One region of the Ochrobactrum sp. A-1 genome, then DNA from elsewhere that is predicted to be linked to it. Evidence: predicted binding sites of a transcription regulator. Region 1 holds the regulator's gene; each other region holds the start of a gene.
What was found. Region 1 encodes LexA, which represses DNA repair genes until DNA is damaged. Its sites were predicted from a motif close to TGTTCNNNNTGTGTTCNG; they were not measured.
Positions count from the first base shown of each region.

Region 2: a site for LexA is predicted at 895-912, ahead of MKS82_RS29270 (Y-family DNA polymerase). Genes of this name have one in related genera too.
Region 3: a site for LexA is predicted at 1,700-1,717, ahead of MKS82_RS01250 (single-stranded DNA-binding protein). Genes of this name have one in related genera too.

Region 1 is NZ_JAKVQC010000003.1:110,041-112,309, reverse strand. Features, by position in the region: gene MKS82_RS02105 (molybdopterin molybdotransferase MoeA) at 1-483, shown strand, start outside; gene lexA (transcriptional repressor LexA) at 723-1,445, shown strand; gene MKS82_RS02095 (ComEC/Rec2 family competence protein) at 1,548-2,269, opposite strand, start outside.
Region 2 is NZ_JAKVQC010000010.1:38,713-40,981, forward strand. Features, by position in the region: gene MKS82_RS29260 (DotA/TraY family protein) at 1-375, shown strand, start outside; gene MKS82_RS29265 (hypothetical protein) at 379-774, shown strand; gene MKS82_RS29270 (Y-family DNA polymerase) at 931-2,196, shown strand; gene MKS82_RS29275 (hypothetical protein) at 2,196-2,269, shown strand, end outside.
Region 3 is NZ_JAKVQC010000002.1:90,694-92,962, reverse strand. Features, by position in the region: gene MKS82_RS01255 (hypothetical protein) at 104-265, opposite strand; gene MKS82_RS01250 (single-stranded DNA-binding protein) at 1,056-1,460, opposite strand; gene MKS82_RS01245 (hypothetical protein) at 1,999-2,269, opposite strand, start outside.

The DNA.
Region 1 (2,269 bases):
GTTACGATTGGCGGCGCGTCCGTCGGTGACCGGGATTTTGTGCATGGTGCGCTTCAGAAATTGGGGGTCAATCTCGATTTTTGGAAGATAGCCATGAGGCCGGGCAAACCCCTGATGTACGGACGCATCAGTGTGAACGGCAAAATTGTGCATGTCATAGGCTTGCCAGGCAATCCCGTTTCGAGTCTCGTCTGTAGCCTTGTCTTTCTCCGTCCGCTTGTCGCCAAGCTTGCCGGAACCAGCCTCGATGCCGATATCCGGACCGCAAAGCTGGGCGCTACCCTACCTGCGAATGACCACCGCCGCGATTATATCCGAGCTACAATCGAATCAACCCCGGATGGAACTCTGATAGCAAAGCCATTTCCAATCCAGGATTCGTCTATGCTTTCGGCTCTCGTCGGCTCGAAAGCACTTCTCATCAGGGATGAGAACGCCCCAGAAGCTGCGGTCGGCGACGATTGCCGTGTCCTCATGCTATAGATTTGACACAACGTTCGACCTCGATAATGCATGAAGAACAACATATAATCTATTGTAAATTATAAATTATTTTAACTTCACATTGCCCTGACTTGCAAATAAAGCTCTGCAAGCATGGCATTCCGTTCGCTCTCGGCTCAAGCGTTAATGATTTTAAAACCATTGCAGAACAAGACTGGAACATATAGTGTTCGTTCTGGTTTTGTTTTTCTCGATTCTTGGCCGGGAGGGTGTCGCGCATGTTAACCCGTAAACAGCACGAGCTTCTGCTGTTCATTCATGAACGTCTAAAAGAAACGGGCATTCCCCCGTCTTTCGATGAAATGAAGGAAGCGCTCGATCTGGCTTCAAAATCGGGTATCCATCGTCTGATCACCGCTCTGGAGGAACGTGGCTTCATCCGTCGTTTGCCGAACCGAGCACGTGCGCTTGAGGTCCTGCGCCTGCCGGATTCTATTGCTCCAGGGCTCAATGCACAAAAGAAGTTCGCTCCTAGCGTTATCGAAGGCAGCCTTGGCAAAGCGCCGTCGCCTCCACCGTTGCGCCCTGCCCCTGTGGCCACGAATGACGACACGTCCGCAACTGTTTCCGTGCCGGTCATGGGGCGAATTGCTGCTGGTGTGCCGATTTCAGCCATCCAGAATCAGACCCATTCCCTCAGCCTTCCACCAGAAATGATTGGTGCGGGTGAGCATTACGCTCTCGAGGTCAGAGGCGATTCAATGATCGATGCCGGAATTTTCGATGGAGACACAGTCATCATCAAGCGTGGCGAATCCGCAAATCCTGGTGAAATCGTCGTCGCTCTCGTCGATGACGAAGAAGCCACGTTGAAGCGCTTTCGTCGTAAGGGTGCATCCATCGCGCTCGAAGCAGCCAACCCTGCCTATGAGACACGAATCTTCGGCCCCGACCGAGTGCGCGTTCAAGGCAAGCTCGTTGGCCTGATCCGCCGCTATTAAGATGTTTCCGGCAAAAAGAGAAACGGCTTTGCGCTGGAAAATGCGTAAAGCAAAGAGATAGGACGTATCCAAAGTTCCCTTTTAGCCGGGAGCCTTCTGGGATCATTCGCAGCGATTTGCATCATCATTGGCGTCTGATGAACAGCTTGCTGCATTTTGGGCAGAACGGGATTTTGGTTTGTACTCGCGTTCCGCTAAACCGCGTGCCGGACGTGAATGGATGCGATGCAAATGCCAGGGACGGCTCGGTGTATCGACAGCAAATGTTATCCGGCTGTCCTGTTGCAGTTCAGATGTTGGCGACGCCGCCTCAGCTTTCGTTGTTTTGGGAGAAATTAAGGATAAGGCCTGATGAGTTCGGTTTTGTTCTTCTGTTTTTCCGAGTCTTATCTCCACAGATCCCTTTAGCGCCAGATCGCGTTTACTGATGCTCAGAGTTGTTGAGCGCCCGCACGAAGATTCCTTGCCAGGAACAGCGAGAATGACCACATCGCCGATGTTGCAGGCGGTCTCTTGCATTGCGATATCTGCTGTGTAGGCCAGTGTGTGGCCATCGCGCAAGTTGATCGTGCACAATCCATCTTCACATTCGAACCCGTCCGCATCGGTTCGTTTTCTGTTTTTACCCGATGGCGGTGCAATGAATTCTTCGACCAGATATGCTGTTTTCCAATTATCGACTGTAAATTGCGACGGACGGCTCCGATTGACTGCAAATCTCCCATCAGCCAGTCGGACTCCAACCAGTTTGGCATCTTCTGATATCACGATGTCGGGAAAAGGTTCCCTGACGAAAGCAGCGAACCCAAGAACGATGAAGGGCA
Region 2 (2,269 bases), on a different contig from region 1:
GGGCTCCTCCTCGGAATGATCCTTTTCCGGATCATGGGTGTTCTCATTAATGGCGGGCTCTACTACGCTCTGACCTCTGCTCAATCACTCGTGGGAGATAGCTTTGTCAGCTTGGCATGGTTCCTCGGTATTTTTGTCGTCATGTTTTTCATGGCGGCGGTCTATCTCGTCATCATTGAGCGATCGTTCTCCCTGATCGCAGAATTTCCGGGCCGGGTGTTCCGGTGGTTCGACCATATCGGCGACGACCTCGATGCACATTCTGCGATGCGAGCTAATATTGCAGCCATGGGTACGACCAAGGAACTCGGCCGACTTTCTGAAGGGGCGAAGCATATCCCAACTACAGTCGGAAAACTCCTGCCTCGGAAGTAACAGGTGCCGGCCGAACCTTCCTATAAAAGCGGTTCTGAGTTATGGTTCAATGATGGCAACAACGGCGCGAAAGGAGCCGATATGACCTTACCGAAGTATCTGCGTCCCATTTACGACGTTGACGCCCACGGTCTGACAAAGACTGAAAAAGTGGTGCGGATGGTGATCTTCACTCCGCTGCTTATCGTTTTCTCTGTCCCGACGGTCCTCGCCGTCGTCTTCGTCTGCTTGGCCGGCTATTGGGCTTTCATGCTGCTAACGAGTGGAGTTGGAAACATCTTTGCTAATCCCGCCCAATATAGCTTCGAAATATCGATTTTTGCGGCACTTGCCGCGTTGCTGATATTCTCAAACGTGATCGCCAGGAAAATTCGGCGTCATTTCCTGCCGTTCGGCTAAGAACGGTCGTCCAAGTGCAGAAGGCCCGCCTTGCGGGCCTTCTTCATTTCCGCCACCAAGCAAACGGCCCATACCGTTGCATAAGAAAAAAATTCCTCTTGACGGGAACCGCCTCTCCGTTGTTCTGTTTTTGTTCTATTCAGGAGCGAAGACAGAATGCGCAAGCCGGAGACGATCGAACGGCTCTACCTAGATTTTGACGGATTCTTCGCAAGCGTTGAGCAGCAGTGTGACCGACGCTTGAGGGGGCGGCCGATCGGCGTCGTGCCGTTCGCCGGCACGACCCGCACGGCAGTCATCGCGTGCAGTCGTGAGGCAAAGGCCTACGGCGTCAAGAATGTAATGCCGATCGACGAGGCAAAGCGGCTCTGTCCAGACCTGGTGCTTGTTCCACAAAAGCCCGACCTTTATCGGCGGGCGCATAACGCGCTCCTGTCCGAAATAGAGACCGTTATTCCGATCGACGCGGCTAAATCGATTGATGAGCTGACTTGCCGCCTCGATGAGACCGGCCGCAATGACCCGGAAGGGTTGTCGGCTCGCATCAAGGCCGCGATCGCAGAGAATGTCGGTTCCTTTATCACCTGTTCGATCGGCTTCGCCGCTAATCGCCAGCTTGCGAAAATTGCCTGTAAGGAAGGTAAGCGCGGGGCAGGGCGGTACGGCGACGGATTGGCGATCTGGCGGCCGGCTGACCTGCCTGCGCCGTTGTTCGCGGTTGCGATGGAAGATATTCCAGGAGTCGGCGGGAATATGGCGAAGCGGCTCTATCGATCGTCCATCTACACAACCGAACAGCTTTATAATCTCCAGCCCAAGCACATGCGTCGGCTTTGGAACAACGTCACTGGGGAACGACTCTGGTATGCTCTCCATGGCTACGACATACAGGCCCAGGCATCGAGCCGGGGCATGTTCGGCCATGGGCGCGTGCTTCCTCCGGAATCGCGCACCATGGCCGGCGCGCGCGAGATCTCACGGTTGCTTCTGATAAAAGCGGCGCGGCGTCTGCGGCGCGAGAATTTTTATGCCGCCGGCCTCTGGCTCTGGCTCTCGATTCGTGATGGATCGTGGATGGGAAAGCGCCACCTACCGGTCGTCAACGACGACCAGGCCATCCTTGCCGCCCTTTCCGAACTTTGGGAAAAGGTCGCGCTGGACTATCCGCGCGGACTCACGATCTTCCGGATAGGCGTCACCCTCTATGATCTGACGCCTGCGCATGAACGCCAGCTTGATCTACTTCACAATGATGACCGCCAACGCCGGCGTTGGGAAAACGCCAGCAAGGCAATCGACAACCTCAATGCGCGCTATGCTGCCACTGTTGTCAGCCTCGGCCAATGGCGGCCGCCGGCCGGCGGCCACGTCGGCGGCAAGATCTCGTACACGCGCATTCCATCCGCGGAGGATTTTTGGTGATGGGCTGGAAACAAAGCGTCAAGGTCGGCGACCTGGCCGACAATCAGAAGCTCGAGGCGCGGTGCAAGAAATG
Region 3 (2,269 bases), on a different contig from region 1:
GGAACCTGGCGCCGCTCAGCCGGCCGGATATGGCCTTGTCGTTTTGCCAGCCGCGCGGCTGCGATCTCGGCCACGGTCGCAACTTCCTGCGGGAACCGCCCCTTTACGAGAAGGGGTCGATTTCGGAGACAATGCTGTCCTCGGCACCGTCATATTCGCTGGTGGGCATCACGCTCATCCTTCCATCGCCTGCACGGAAGACGATCACGACCCTCAGGGTGGCGGCGAGGATAGCGCCGCAGGCGTTGGCGATGGTGAGGCTCATGATTCGGCTCCCGTTTTGGCGGGGACCATTCCCCGCTCGACGTGGCCGAGCTGTTCTGGTCTTGGCCGGTGTCATCGCGCAGGCGACGCCGAAGCGACCGCGCTTTCGTAGCGGACCCTTGAGGGTTGACCTTGGAAGGCCGGGACCGGAACCAAAATTGAGGCCAAAGAGCGGGGTGGTTTGTGCCTCATCGGAAAGTCGGGATGAGTCCTCGCCACCGCCATTGCCGGTTACTCGACACCGGCTCCTCGATGGTCTCATCGTCCGTAGTGAACTTTGGGAGATGAACTGCCCGCCAGCGAATATTATGGTGTGGTCGACACAGCCTTATCGATCCGGTCGTGTTCCGCACACCGCTCCCGGCGGAGCGACTTTGGGCTTTGGCGGCGACCCAGGCGCCTTAAGCGCTAACCAGCTCCTCGAGCACCCAAAAAGATCTGGACCGAGATTAGAATGCGACTTCTTCGGTTGCATGGGTTTTGCGATTTTCGTCTGTTAATCAATCATCGGCCAGACTTCATTACACATCAAGATAGAACAAACTTCATGACGCAGCCGTATCCAGAGTCCCAAACACCGCCCGCGAAAATTCTATTCCCACTTGGCGGCGCTTTCATCGCACTTTTTTGGCCGGGAACCAACAATCTCAAACGCGATAAGGCATAATCCCCCTTTTGCGGGGCCGACGCGGCTGGCAACCTGCCCCGGGGCGTTTCGGTGGTGGCGGGCAAGTTCAAGCTCGAAGATGGAAAATCCCGGCAGCTTTCGCTGCCGGGTCTCCTCCATCCGGTCAAAACGGAACATCGCCGTCGTGGGTGCCCTGGTCGCCGCCGCCGTTCTCGGTCTGCTTCGCGCGGCTAAGGAAATCGACGGTCTCGGCGATGATCTCGCATCCGTATCGGTCGTTACCTTCCTGATCGGTCCATTTGGTGTAGTGGATGCGGCCGCGAACCAGAACCTTCATGCCCGTATCGCAATATTGCTGGATCGTATTGCCGAGGCCGTTGAAGGCGGTGATCCGGTGCCACTCGGTGTCTTGCACCCGGCGGCCTTCGCTGTCGCGGACGACCTTGCCTTCCAGGTAGCGGGGGCGCGATGTAGCGAGAGTGAAGTAGGTGATTCTAATGCCGCCCTGACTGGTGCGGGTTTCTGGGGTCTGGCCGATGTTGCCTGCGAGGATGACGATGTTCTGCATTTTTGGTCTCCGTTGCTTCGCGGAGGGACTATTCCCTCCGACGAGACCCGGCCGAGGCTGTCTGGAGACTCCTGCATCGCCGCCTTCGGCGGCGGCTCGACCCTCAAGGTTCGGGTGGAGCGGGCAGCCGCGCGCAGCGCGGCAACACGGCCGAAAGCCGCGGGGGTTGCCGGATGGAAACAGAACGGACTTAGGGGATCCGTCAGTCGGAGGGATTGGATGCTTCCGTGAGCCCCATGGAGACCAGAGCCGGAACAGCAACCGTGCTATCGGCAGATGATGGCGGAGCAGACGCACTGTTCCGGTAATGCGCCGGCTCCCCCCCTCACCTGCAGGCCCCCGCTCGTTTCGCACGCAAGCCAAGATTTCCGCCGGAACGAGACGCCTGACGGGTCGTTGGCGCCGTCTGACGGATCGATAATGCCTCGGGATGGGGCTCGATCCAGTGAATTGCAAGATGGCAATGAAGGTCTTCGCGGCATGGTCCTTCGCGCAACACCATGGGCTGATTGGCACCGACTACCGTAATCGGAGGCTCCTACGATGACGACGCACCTAGCCTACAGGAAACGTCCGACACGGCGATAGCGCGTTCAGCGATGGCGATGAAAACTCTGCTTTGATTGGACGGCGAGGGGCTGCTAAAGCGGCCGGGATAGCGAAACTCGCGAATGCGAGCAGCGACAACGCCGCGCACATTGCAAAGCCGACCACAGCGACCGCCGGTGCTACGGAGCCTCTGGCCGCACCGATGGTTTTTAGCGGAAAGCCAGTAACCCGAACCCGCCGATTCAACGTACTGAAAGCGG